DNA from 3 places in the Clostridium algidicarnis genome. Region 1 is predicted to be linked to each of the others. Evidence: riboswitches for the same ligand, from Rfam matches in the RefSeq annotation. Region 1 holds a riboswitch; each other region holds the start of a gene.
What was found. Region 1 has a riboswitch for cobalamin ahead of BV55_RS0108885 (FecCD family ABC transporter permease). Riboswitches for the same ligand answer to the same signal wherever they lie in the genome.
Positions count from the first base shown of each region.

Region 2: another riboswitch for cobalamin. It lies ahead of BV55_RS0108330 (Ig-like domain-containing protein); the one in region 1 lies ahead of BV55_RS0108885 (FecCD family ABC transporter permease).
Region 3: another riboswitch for cobalamin. It lies ahead of BV55_RS0114485 (anaerobic ribonucleoside triphosphate reductase); the one in region 1 lies ahead of BV55_RS0108885 (FecCD family ABC transporter permease).

Region 1 is NZ_JNLN01000001.1:1,858,127-1,862,670, reverse strand. It holds gene BV55_RS0108895 (ABC transporter substrate-binding protein) at 1-405, opposite strand, end outside; gene BV55_RS0108890 (ABC transporter ATP-binding protein) at 435-1,229, opposite strand; gene BV55_RS0108885 (FecCD family ABC transporter permease) at 1,226-2,218, opposite strand; cobalamin riboswitch at 2,446-2,616, opposite strand; gene pssA (CDP-diacylglycerol--serine O-phosphatidyltransferase) at 2,827-3,339, shown strand; gene BV55_RS0108875 (hypothetical protein) at 3,356-3,832, opposite strand; gene sdaAA (L-serine ammonia-lyase, iron-sulfur-dependent, subunit alpha) at 4,074-4,544, opposite strand, start outside.
Region 2 is NZ_JNLN01000001.1:1,707,043-1,711,586, reverse strand. It holds gene BV55_RS0108330 (Ig-like domain-containing protein) at 1-1,974, opposite strand, end outside; cobalamin riboswitch at 2,297-2,483, opposite strand; gene proC (pyrroline-5-carboxylate reductase) at 2,718-3,530, opposite strand; gene hypD (trans-4-hydroxy-L-proline dehydratase) at 3,564-4,544, opposite strand, start outside.
Region 3 is NZ_JNLN01000001.1:3,017,709-3,022,252, reverse strand. It holds gene BV55_RS14975 (HAMP domain-containing sensor histidine kinase) at 1-1,377, shown strand, start outside; gene BV55_RS15460 (DUF1294 domain-containing protein) at 1,555-1,857, opposite strand; cobalamin riboswitch at 2,056-2,233, shown strand; gene BV55_RS0114485 (anaerobic ribonucleoside triphosphate reductase) at 2,419-4,544, shown strand, end outside.

The DNA.
Region 1 (4,544 bases):
AGAAATAATAGTCTCAGCACTAGGATTACCTGGTGTCCCTACAATTGTTGCATCTTTACTTTCAAGTACTGGTTTCTCATCCGATTCTTCTACGCGACCTATGACTTTTCCGCCCAGTTTATACCAAAGGTCTAGATAAGAATTATAAGCACAGACAACTTTTGTAGGATTTTTTTTAATTGTTACTTCTTTATTTCTACTGTCAACAAAAGTTATACTATCTCCGTTGTCAACTATACCATATTTATCCAATGAATCCTTATATGCCGAATCACTTCCAACCTCTCCATTAGTTTTTTCTACTCCATTATTTTCTTTAGAAGTAGTATTCCCAGAACACCCTACTAATAAAACTAGGGTCATAGCTATTGCAATAAATGATGACATGATTTTAAATTTTTTCATCTTACATTCCTCCATTTTATTTATTTCATTTATGTATCTAAATCACACAATCTCTGTGGAATTATATAGGGACAGTTATTTATTTCATCTTGATAAATATTAGCATCAATAGAAAATACTTCTTTTATTAAGCTTAAAGTCATTACTTTATTAGGCTTTCCAAAATTACAAACTTCCCCCTGTTTTAAAACATATATATTATCTGAATATCTAATTGCTTGATTTAAATCATGAAGTACCATAATAACAGTAATATTAAGAGATTTATTTAGTTCTTTAACTATCTCAAGAACTTCTAGTTGATAAGATATATCTAAAAAGGTTGTAGGCTCATCTAATATTAGAATACTAGGCTTTTGAGCTAAAGCCATAGAAATCCAAGCTCTTTGCCTTTCCCCTCCTGAAAGTGTAGACACACATCTATCTTTTAAATTATATATTCTCGTCTTTTTCATAGCCCATTCAACTATTTTCTCATCATCCTTACCTATTCTCTTTCCAAATTTCAAATGAGGCTGTCTTCCATAAGATACAAGATTTTCAACGGTTAAATCCGTATTAATATTTCTTATTTGAGGTAATATTGCCATCTCTTGTGCAATCTTTTTAGTATTAAATTTGTATATGTCTTTACCATATAGTTCTACATCACCACTAGTTATCTTTATAAGTCTAGATAAAGCTTTTATAAGTGTAGATTTCCCTGAACCATTAGGACCAACTATTGTTACTATATCTCCCTTTTGAACTTTAAAGTCCAAATTCTTAATAATTGTCTTTTTTCCATAACACACATTAATGTTCTTCGCTTCTAGTGAAATCATTGCTTAGCCTCCTTTGACCTAAGTAAATACAAGAAGAAAGGTGCACCTAATGCTGACATTATTATTCCTACAGGTATTTCAATAGGAGCAAACAATACTCTAGAAATCAAATCACATATGAGCACAATAATAGCTCCTAATAAAATTGCTGCAGGAAATAAAAATCTATAATCAGATCCAATAATTAACCGAGAAATATGTGGTACAATTAAGCCTACAAACCCTAGTAAACCAACTACACTTACTGCACTACCAGCAAGTAATGAGGATAAGATTATAAATATAAATCTTATCATTTCCACACTGACACCTAATCCCGTAGCTACTTCATCCCCTAAAACTAGAATATTAAGCTTGTCCGATAGTATTAAGGAAATTATAACACCTACTATCACATATGGTAATATGCTATGTACATTTGCCCAAGTTACCCCATTAAGCCCTCCCACCATAAAGTTTATAACTCCAGAAACCCTATCAGGAAAAAAGGTTAGTAGAGCATTATTCCCTGCACCTAACAAAGAATTCACTGCAACTCCTGCTAAAATTAATCTATTGGGTACCAATCCATCTTTCCATGCTAGTCCATAAATCAACATAGTTACTACAAATGCTCCTACAAATGCTCCCAAAGGGACTAAGTTGTAATACTCGGGGAATAAGATTAGTATTGTCAATGCTGCAAACCCAGCACCTGAAGATACCCCAATTATACTTGGGCTAGCTAATGAATTTCGCATAACACCTTGAATAATTGTCCCTGATAAAGAAAGCGAAATACCTACTAGTACGGATATAATTGTTCTTGGCAATCGAATATTCCAAATAATATGATAGTGAACTGTTCCATTTTTATCCGTAAGGGCTCGAATTATTTCTTTTGGACTTACTTTTATAGCTCCTATACCAACACTTAGAAATAGACTAATTATAAAGATAACTAACAAGATAACCAAAATAATAAATTTATTTCTATTCTTAATATTCATAAAACCTCCTTATCTAAAATATTTAATGAATATACAGCCCCTAACTTATAAATATAGTGTTATTATTTTTACAAGTATAAATGGAAAATAAAAAAACCATACCAAAACTGGCATGGAAATAAAAGGCGCATTAAATTAGTTATAACAATGCAAATATAGTTAGAAATACTGCGATAGTATTATTAACTATAATCATCTATTTTTGCACACTCTTAAATTCGAAGAGTATTGTACAACTAATATAGGCAGGTTTCCTGACTTATGTCCACACAAAACGCCTTCCCAAATAATTCAGTGGCATATGTTTTGTGTATAGGACAATTACAGTAGCGGCTCTGCGTAGGATTTTCACCTAACTTCCCTTTTAACGTAAATGCACCCATATTTCCAATATTCACATAACTATTATTATAATGTCATACAAATATAAAGTCAATCTAACCAAACAAAGATCAAAGGTTTGAACTTGAAAAGTTTTTAGGAATGTTTTCCGTTGATTTATAATGATTTGTATCAAATCCTTACATCTTACAAAAATTATAGCCAAAAAGAAAGATTTAAGCTATAATTATTATGTATTCATATAAGTTTTTAGGGGAGGATTAATAGTGAAAAAAAGTTTTTTGCCTAATTTGTTTACTTTTGCAAATTTAGGTTTTGGTATCATGTCCTTATTAATGAATTTTAGAGGTGACTATAAATTAGCCTGTATATTCATAATCATTGCAGGTTTAATAGACAGGTATGATGGTACAATAGCTAGAATGCTTGATGTATCTAGTGATCTTGGTAAACAACTAGATTCTTTATCAGATCTTGTATCTTTTGGAGTAGCGCCTTCTATGTTAGCATATAATATGTATAATTTTATTGATTTAGGTATCTTAGGATATGCTATATTAATAATATTCCCAATTTGCGGTGCATATAGACTCGCTAAATTTAATTCTGTAGAGTTTAAAGGATTCTTTTCAGGTATACCTATTACAGCCGCAGGTTGTATTATGGCCCTATTTGGTCTTTTAACTTTAAAAGGTGAAATAAATTTTATTTTACCAACACTTTTAATGTCTATATTATCTTATTTAATGATAAGTAATATAAAAATAAAGAAAATATAATGTAAAAAAGATATTACTACTCTTCTTTAGTGTTAGTAATATCTTTTTTTTGATTTGCCTTTTCTGTTCCCTTTTCATTTCTTTTTTCATCTTTTTCTGTAGCCTTGCCACCACTACCTTTTAAACGAAGTTCCGGAAATCTTACTTTTCCCATCCCCTCATTATTATATTTATACTCATAATTATCATCTATCTCATCTAAAATATACTGTGTATTAATTTTACTTTTCAATACTTGAGATTTAATCCTACAATAATCAAGGTAGCAGTCCTCACAACATTCTAATGTATCAATTATATTTCTAATTAAATCATTTAATTCATCAGCAGTTTTCAAAGCCTCTTTTATTTGCTTCTTTTCTACTAATGCAACTCCATTTAGTTCATGAGCTCCACCCACCATTGCTCTATAGGATGTTACAAGCTTACAAAGTATATCTACCAAGTTATTCATATCTGCATAATGGCTTTCTATTAAAGATCTATTACCCAATATACCACCTGCTTTTTAAATACTCTTATATAAATATATTGCTTAATATTTGCGTTAATTACTTAATCCTTTTTTAATATTAAAATCCCTCTAGAAATCCTAGAGGGATTTTAAATTTATATGCTACTTCATCTGTAAACACTTCTTTTTTATTGTTTCTTTTTAATTGATTTGAATTCCAAAAAAAGTACTCTCTTGATAAATTATTCAAGAGAGTACTTTTTGTTACCTTTAACCTATATTATTCTCCAAGGATTTGTTTCTTAAGTTCTATACCTGTAGGAGTAACTGCAAGACCGCCTAAAGCTGTTTCGCGAAGTTCACAAGGCATACTCTTACCAATTTTATACATGGCTATTACTGTATCATCAAAGGGAATCTTACTTTCTACCCCTGACATTACTAGATCTGCTGCTGCTAAAGCACTTACAGCCCCTGATGCATTTCTTTTTGCACAAGGGACTTCTACAAGTCCCGCAATTGGATCACATACAAGGCCTAATATGTTTTTTATTACAATGGCTCCTGCATGAAGACTCATAGCTGGGCTTCCACCCATCATTTCAACTGTAGCTGCTGCTGCCATAGCTGCTGCTGATCCACATTCTGCTTGGCATCCACCTTCTGCTCCTGAAAGAGTAGCATTTTGAGCAATTATAAGACCTACTGCTGATGCAGCAAATAGACCCATTACCATTTCTTCTTCACTTTT
Region 2 (4,544 bases), 150 kb from region 1:
AGCTAATGCTATAAGGGCCATACCATTAGACTCTATATTGCTATAGGTATTACTTGTATTTTTATTATTAAGTATTAAATCTATTAATGCATTAATAGCAAGTTCTTTATCATAATCAGCTTTTGCAGTTTCTAAAGCTATTATAGAATATGCTAGTATAGCAGGCGCATCAATATCTAATTCTTCATTCATTATGAATTGGCCTTGAAACTTTCCAACTTCTTTTCTTTGGGATTTAACTAGCGATTTTATATAATCTTTCCCTTTATAAGCTTTAGGATCTTTCCCTGAACCAACCAATGCCAATATATTTTGAGCATATATCAACGAAGATTCTCCTATTTTTATATAAACCTTGTCTAATATCTTTTGATCTACATTAACCTTACTTAAGGCAATTGGAACCATAGATTCTACAGTTTCCATTTCATAAAACTTCTTTAAATTTTCGATTTCATTTTTTATTTTTGCCTTATCTTCCACACTTATGTCTTCTAATGAACTAGGCTTTTTAATATTAAAGCTTTTTGCTATCTTTATATTCTGATCATTATCTAGTTGTGCAAATACTGTTATAATACCTTCTTTGCGTGCTTTTAAAAATCCATCGTTATCAATTGAAGCTAGCTTTTTATTATCCACACTCCAAATCAAATTTGCATTTTTAATATCTTCGCCATCCTGGTCTTTTACCATAGATTTTAAAGGTATGCTATCTCCAATTTCTATAGATTCTTCAGTATTTAATATTTCTATAGATTTTGCTACAGGAGAATACACACTTATACTTATATCACTACTTATATCTTCATTCCCTTTTATCAAAGCATGAACATTAGTTGTTCCGTGAATTTTAGCTTTTAATATACCTTTTTCGTCTATGGATGCAATATTTTCATCATCTATAGTCCATATAATTTCATTACCTTGTACTATATCTTTATCTTTATCTAAAATCTTTGTTTCTAAAGATAGAGTTTTACCTTCTTTAATAGAAGTATTAGCTGCTACTATCTCTATAGAATTCGCTTCTTTTTGTTCTTGCTTTACTGTCTTATATGCTGACTTGCCCGTTTCCATACTCTTTAAAGCTAGTATTGAAAGAGATGTGGCTTCATTTTCTGAAACTTTTCTATAAGTACTATTGAATATAAACTTGTCTTCTTCTTTAAAAGATAATAGAGCTGTTAAAAGATTTGTACCATCTTTAACCCATTCATCCTCTAGTGGATTTTCCCCAAGTGCTACAAGGGCATGTATTACCATAGCTGTAGCTACTGCATTTCCTTCTGAATCTGAATCATCATCTGCTAAAGAATTAATTGAAAAACTACCATCATAAAGCTGTTCACTTTTTAAATATTCCTTTAACTCTTCAATTAACGCATTAACACCTTCTACATCTTTATGTGAAGATAAAGCAATTATTGCAAGAGATGTTTTTACAACATTGTCATCAAAACTCTTACCTTCTTCAGATTCTTTTGCAAAGCTCATTAATAACTTAACTGCTGATACTTTATTATATTCAGCCTTAGTCATGTCCATTGCAATAATGGCATTTGCCATATTTTCAGGATATGAATCTTCCTGCTCATTATTTACTACAAAAAGTCCACTTTCTGTTTGTCCATCTAAGACTTCTTTTACATAATTTTTGCCTTCATAATCTTCAGGATTCTTACCTGCTGCAACTAAATTTATAATATTCTTTGGATAAGTTTTAAGACTCTTATATTCATAAATATTTATTTTATTTGAATCTATATTTTCCCCTAATAAATTTAAGGCTAATGTATCATTATCTTCATACTTTGAAAGTGACTTTATATTACCTTTTGTTGTTTCTATAGCTTCTTCTATTAAATCTTCCTTGTCTTCTGCCAAAGCTTTAACCGGAACATATGATATGATATTTAAAAGTATAGAAAAAATTAAAACGATACTTAAAGATTGGAATTTATTTCTTTTCATACTAACACCCTTTCTTTGTTTAAGATTAAAACGATTTTTTAATTTCAGTTTTTAATACCTCCTTATTAGATAAACTCATTTACCTAAATTTATGTTATTTATATAAAAGGTCCTAGTTAAAAGCAAAATGCACCTATCACTTAGCTTTTCACTGTGAATAGGTGCATTAAAATTATTCTATAATAATAAAAAACCTTAGCTTTAAAGGCTAAGGTTTAACTAATATATACAAACCCTATATAAATATACTTATAGTATAATAGTAAACTTATATAGAAATCTTAATATCTTGTGTTAAACCTTTAATCGGAAGGCCCCTACTACACTTTCAACTAGTTAGATGTCCTGACTTATGGTTCATAGCATCCTTCCGCCTTCCCAGAAAAATAAATTCCAGTGACTTTATAATAACATTGAAGTAGCTCCCCAAATACAGTGGCCGTACCGTCCAGGATTTTAACCTGGTTCCCTTTTAACTTATATAATCTTATAAATTCGTAGTTGATTTAGTCTTATTTAATTTTCTATATCTATTTTAATATATTTAATAGTTTATTCAAAACTTGTTAACTTTTATATAAGCAATCTAGCTCCTTGCTATAAGGTCTAACTTCTATTTACTCTTTATATATTAACAATATATTAACGACTTTAAAAAAACTCCCAAAGGAGTTTTTTTTAAGTTATATAAACAAGATTCTAAACTTCTAACAGCATCTTAATTATTTCCATAAATGCATACCTTATTTTAAATTAGACATCTCAATAGACTTTTTAGTACAGTTTCTCATAGCTGAAATAACTGCTGTTCTTAGTCCCTTTTCTTCAAGAGTTGCTACAGCCTCTATGGTTGTGCCACCTGGAGAACAAACCATATCTTTTAAAGCTCCTGGATGCATCCCTGTTTCTAATACCATTTTTGCAGACCCGTATACTGCTTGAGCTGCGAACTTATAAGCTTGGTTCCTTGGCATGCCATCTAATACTGCAGCATCCGCCATAGCCTCTATAAACATATACACATAAGCTGGCGCTGATCCACTTACAGCGGTTACCACATCCATTAATTTTTCACCAACTATTTCTGCTTTCCCAAAGCTTTCAAATATAGTAACCATATACTCTAATTCTTCTTTAGTTACCATGTCATTAGGACATATTGCAGACATACCTTCTCCAACAAGTGCTGGAGTATTAGGCATTACTCTAATTACCTTTAACTTTCTCCCAAATGTTTCTTCTGTGCCCTTAATATCTTTTCCCGCTGCAATAGTTACAATTATTACATCTTCTTTTACTACATCTTTTATTTGATTAATTATCACCTTGTATAAATTTGGTTTTACGGATAATATTAATATATCTGAAATTTTAGCAACCTCATTATTATCAGTAGTTGTATTAATATTATACTTTTCTTTAGCTGCGTTTAAACTTTTCTCATTTAAATCTCCAACTATTATGCTATCTGAAGAAACTATATTACTTTTAATAATTCCTCCCACCATAGCAAGTCCCATGTTTCCACATCCTATAAATCCTATTGTCTTTTTCATAATTACATCCCCTTATATTTTAACAGAGCTACACTATGCAAAGGTTTGTTCAGTTCTGTCAATTATTTCATTTTGTAATACCTTATCAAGATTATTGAAATAGTCACTGTATCCTGCAACTCGTACTATAAGATTTTTGTATTCATCAGGGCTTTTTTGTGCCTCTATTAGTACTTCTTTGTTCACTACATTAAATTGAATATGGTGTCCATCTAATTTAAAGTATGACCTTACTAAATCTGCCATATTATTAAGACCCTTTTCTCCCTCTACAACGGATGGTGTAAACTTTTGATTTAACAAAGTTCCACCTGTTTTTAGATGATCCATCTTAGCTGCTGATTTAATAACTGCTGTAGGCCCTTTTAAGTCTGCCCCTTTTTCTGGTGAAATCCCTTCTGAAAGTGGAACATAAGCCTTTCTTCCATTTGAAGTTGCTCCTATAACCGATCCAAAATAAACATGGCATGTAGTTGGGAGCATATTTATTTTAAACACTCCACCCTTACCATTTTTCCTACCATCTACTTCTTTAAAGAATGCTTCAAATATCTCCTTCATTACGTCATCTGCATAGTCATCATCATTTCCGTACTTAGGAGTTCTGTCTTTTAAAAGTTTTAACACATCTTCATGGCCCTCAAAATTATCCTTTAATGTTTCAGCCAATTCATCCATAGTTATATTCTTTTTATCAAATACTTGATACTTTATAGCTGTTAGAGCATCTGTGATTGTACCTATGCCGACACCTTGTATATAACTAACATTGTATCTAGCACCACCTGCATTATAGTCTTTTCCATTGGAAATGCAATCAGACGTTACAATTGAAAGAAATGGTACTGGCATCATAGTTGCATATATTCTTTCAATAACCCTATTACCTCTTACTTTAATATCAATAAAATGCTTAAGTTGTTTTTTGTATGCTTCAAATAGTTCATCATAAGTTTTAAGTTCATTAACATTTCCTGTTTCAATTCCTAACTTTTCACCAGTCATAACATCAAT
Region 3 (4,544 bases), 1.2 Mb from region 1:
CTTGTTACCTTATCAATCTTAGCTTTAATATATCTAAATATTCAAAGAAAAGATAAAAACAAAGATAAAAGTATTCTTGAGAGAATATATAGTAGAATATACATTGAATTTCAACTTGTAATATTGTGTATAGGATTAGTTTCAATTATTATTACCGCTTATGAGTCTTTAAAAGAGCCAGTGTATACAATACTTTTAGGAATAGCTATGATAGGTACCTATTATTTAATGGCATTTACTTATGGAAGCATAATTGAAGTAAAAGAATTAGGGATTAAAGAGCTTCTTCGAAGGAAAAGTTTAATATATAAGATGATAAACGGATTAAATAAAATAGTAAAGAGTGCAGTAGAAGAGGTATTTCTTATAAAATCTACAGGAATTAAGATAGCAATATTTTTAATCTTAACATTTATATTTATGGTATCAATGTTATCTTTACGTGGATCTAGACGTGGATCTAGTGATTTTATAACATTAATTTTAGTCATATATATACTGACCTATATAATTTCAGTTATATTATATGTAGTAAAATCTGCAAATTATCTAAATAAGATAGTAGTTGGTAGTTTTAAAATCGCTAATGGAGATTTAAATTATGTTATTGATGAAGGTGGCAAGGGAATTTTAAAAGACCTTTCTCATAATATAAACAATATGAAGAGTGGACTTAAAGAGTCTATTGATAGTGAGGTAAAAAGTGAAAGGATGAAGACAGAACTTATAACTAATGTGTCTCACGATTTAAAGACTCCTCTAACTTCTATAATAACCTATGTAGATTTAATTAAAAATGAGGATTTGACTAAAGAGGAAAGAATGGATTATATAAAGGTTTTAGAAAGAAAGTCTGAAAGGCTGAAAATTCTTATAGAAGATCTTTTTGAAGCATCAAAAGCTGCTAGCGGAGAGGTGGAGCTTAATATAGAAAAGGTAGATATAACATCACTTTTAAAACAAGCTTTAGCAGAATTTGAGGAAAAAATCAAGGAAAGCTCTTTAGATTTTAAGATTAATCTTCCTAAAGAGAAATTATATATAATGGTAGATGGTAAAAAGACCTGGAGGATATTAGAAAATCAAATTAGTAATGCTTTAAAATATTCATTAGAAAATACAAGAGTTTATATTAATATAGAAGATATAGATAATAAAGTAGTTATAACTATAAAAAATATATCAGCTTTTGAAATAGATTTTAATGAAGATGAGATACTAGAAAGATTTAAAAGAGGAGATCAATCTAGAAATACTGAAGGATCTGGACTAGGCCTTGCTATTTCAAATAATTTAACAAAGCTTCAAGGGGGAGATTTTAGAGTTAGCGTAGATGGAGACTTATTTAAAGTGATTATAGAATTTCCCAAGATTTAATATAGTTAAGCTAATCATTATAGAGAGTTATCATTATTAACACTTCCAGATAAATGAACTTAATCTAAAGATAATAATTCACTAGTACTTAAGTATGATTATATTACTAAAAAGAGGAGATAGTTCTCCTCTTTTTGCATTACTTATTTTTACAAATAAGTAATTTTATTAGAACTATTATTTTAGTAGTGACAAAAGATCTTTATTGAAAATTAAAAATATAATTATTATTTGAATAAAGATAATAAAAGGTATGCCATATTTAAACTTAGAGTGTTTGGTTTTGTGTCTAAACTTTTTCATGCCTAAATAAGAACCAATACTGCCTCCCAAAACAGCTATAATAATTAAGGTGCTTTCGCTTATTCGCCACTGAGATTTTTTGGATCTTGATTTATCTATGTACATAGATAAAAATCCTAAGATATTTAAAAGTATAAAGTAAAACAAAATAAGTTTGTAAATAATAATCAGCCCCATATCATAAATTTTTAGTATATCTAATTAATTATATCATTAGTTGAAAGAATATAAAAAGTAAAGTGGAAACCTTTATAATGGCCTGTAGAACCTTAATTTAAATGTTAAAAATACTGTGATAAAGCTAATTTAATAATTAAATCAATAAAAAATATCTTCATTGACACAATATATAGTGTGTGATAAGATTTTATTAACTAGATATTGAATTATATAGGTGGCTACAAACATTGTAGCTTAAAAGGGAATTAGGTTAAAATCCTAAACGGTCTCGCCGCTGTACTGGAGAGAGGTTTGCCATTACCACTGATTTATCGGGAAGGGGCAGATGTTGATGAGCCAAAGTCAGAAGACCTGCCTATATTGTAATCACTGTTTACTCTACGAAGTATAGAGGGGTGAGGTAGTTAAAATCTAAATTTTAGCTATTATCCTTCTGCCTACATTTGCAGAAGGATTTTTTAATTTAATTCTATTGATTTAAACTAGAAAATGTTTTATGATGGAAAAGTTATTGTTTAAAAAAGAAAGCAAAGCTTTTTATGGAAGGAAGTAATGTTTATGATTACAAAGATTAAAAAAAGAGATGGTAGAGAAGTAGCTTTTAATATGGAGAAGATTACGAATGCCATGATTAAGGCCACTAAATCTATAAATGAATATGATTATGATATAGCGTTTGATTTAGCTAAAAAAGTAGCGAATTTACTAGAAGAAGACGAAATAAATATTCCAACTGTTGAGGAGATACAAGATATAGTTGAAAAAGTTCTTATAGAAAATGAATATGCAAAAACTGCCAAAGCTTATATATTGTACAGAGCTGAAAGAACAAGGGTTAGAGAAATGAATACAAGGCTTATGAAGGTATATGAGGATTTAACATTTAAACAAGCAGAAGACAATGACATAAAACGTGAAAATGCTAACATAGATGGAAATACTGCCATGGGGACTATGCTTAAATATGGTTCAGAAGGTGCTAAGGAATTTAATGAGATGTTTGTTTTAAATCCTAAGCATTCAAGAGCTCATAAGGATGGAGATATTCACATACATGACTTAGATTTTTTAACACTTACTACTACTTGTTGTCAGATAGATATTATTAAGTTATTTAAAGATGGATTTAGCACAGGACATGGATACTTAAGAGAACCTAAGGATATTCAAAGTTATTCTGCTTTAGCCTGTATTGCTATTCAATCTAATCAAAATGACCAGCATGGAGGCCAAAGTATTCCAAATTTTGATTATGGGTTAGCTATTGGTGTAAGGAAGACCTATGTGAAATTATATAGAAAAAATATTGTAAATGCTTTAGAACTATTAACAGAAAAAGAAGATATATTAGATTTTACTGAGAATATATTCCAAGAGATTAAAGAAGATTATGATCTTATGCCTTCTCTAGAAAATGATGAAAAATATATAAAAATTGAAAAAGAATATTTATGTAAATATATAGATGATAATAGTATAGTAGAAAAGGTTCAAGAATTTGCTAAAAGAAAGGCAAATAGTGAAACAGATAGATGCACATATCAAGCAATGGAGGCTTTTATACATAATTTAAATACCATGCATAGCCGTGCAGGGGCCCAGGTTCCATTCAGTTCTGTAAACTATGGAACTGATACTTCGGCGGAAGGAAGAATGGTAGTTAAAAATCTTCTTTTAGCTACTGAAAGAGGACTTGGAAATGGTGAGACGCCAATATTCCCTATTCAAATATTTAAAGTTAAGGAAGGGGTAAATTATAATGAAGGTGATCCTAATTATGATTTATTTAAACTTTCTTTTAGAGTTAGTGCAAAAAGGCTATTTCCCAATTATTCATTTATAGATGCTCCTTTTAATCTTAAATATTACAAAGAAGGAAATCCTAATACAGAAATAGCATATATGGGATGTAGAACAAGAGTTATGAGTAATATTAATGATAAGTCAAAAGAAGTAGTTTATGGAAGGGGCAATCTTAGCTTTACAACCATAAATCTTCCAAGAATAGCTTTGAAAAGCAATAAAAATATAGAAAAGTTTTTTGAAGAGCTTGATAAAGAAATGGATATTGTTATAGATCAATTAAAAGAAAGATTTGAGATTCAATCAAAGAAAAAGGTTAAGAATTTTCCTTTTCTTATGGGACAGGGAGTCTGGATAGATTCAGATAAGTTATCCTGGGAAGATGAAGTAGGAGAAGTACTTAAGCATGGAACTTTATCTGCAGGATTTATAGGACTTGGTGAATGCCTTAAAGCATTAACAGGAAGTCATCACGGAGAGTCAAAGGATGCCCAAAAGTTAGGACTTGAAATTATTTCATACATGAGAAATGCTATGGACCTTGCAACAGAAAAATATAAGCTTAATTTTTCTATTATAGGAACTCCTGCTGAAGGTACTGCTGGCCGTTTTGTAAAACTTGATAGAGAAATATATGGATCAATTGAAGGAGTTACGGATAGGGAGTACTATACTAATAGTTTTCATGTTCCAGTTTATTATGAAATAGGAGCATTTAATAAGATAAAAATAGAAGCACCTTATCATGAACTTACAAATGGAGGACATATAACTTATGTAGAGTTAGATGGTGATCCAAGTCAGAATCTTCAAGCCTTTGAAAAGGTAATTAGAACTATGAAAGAGTGTGGTGTAGGATATGGTTCTATAAATCACCCTTT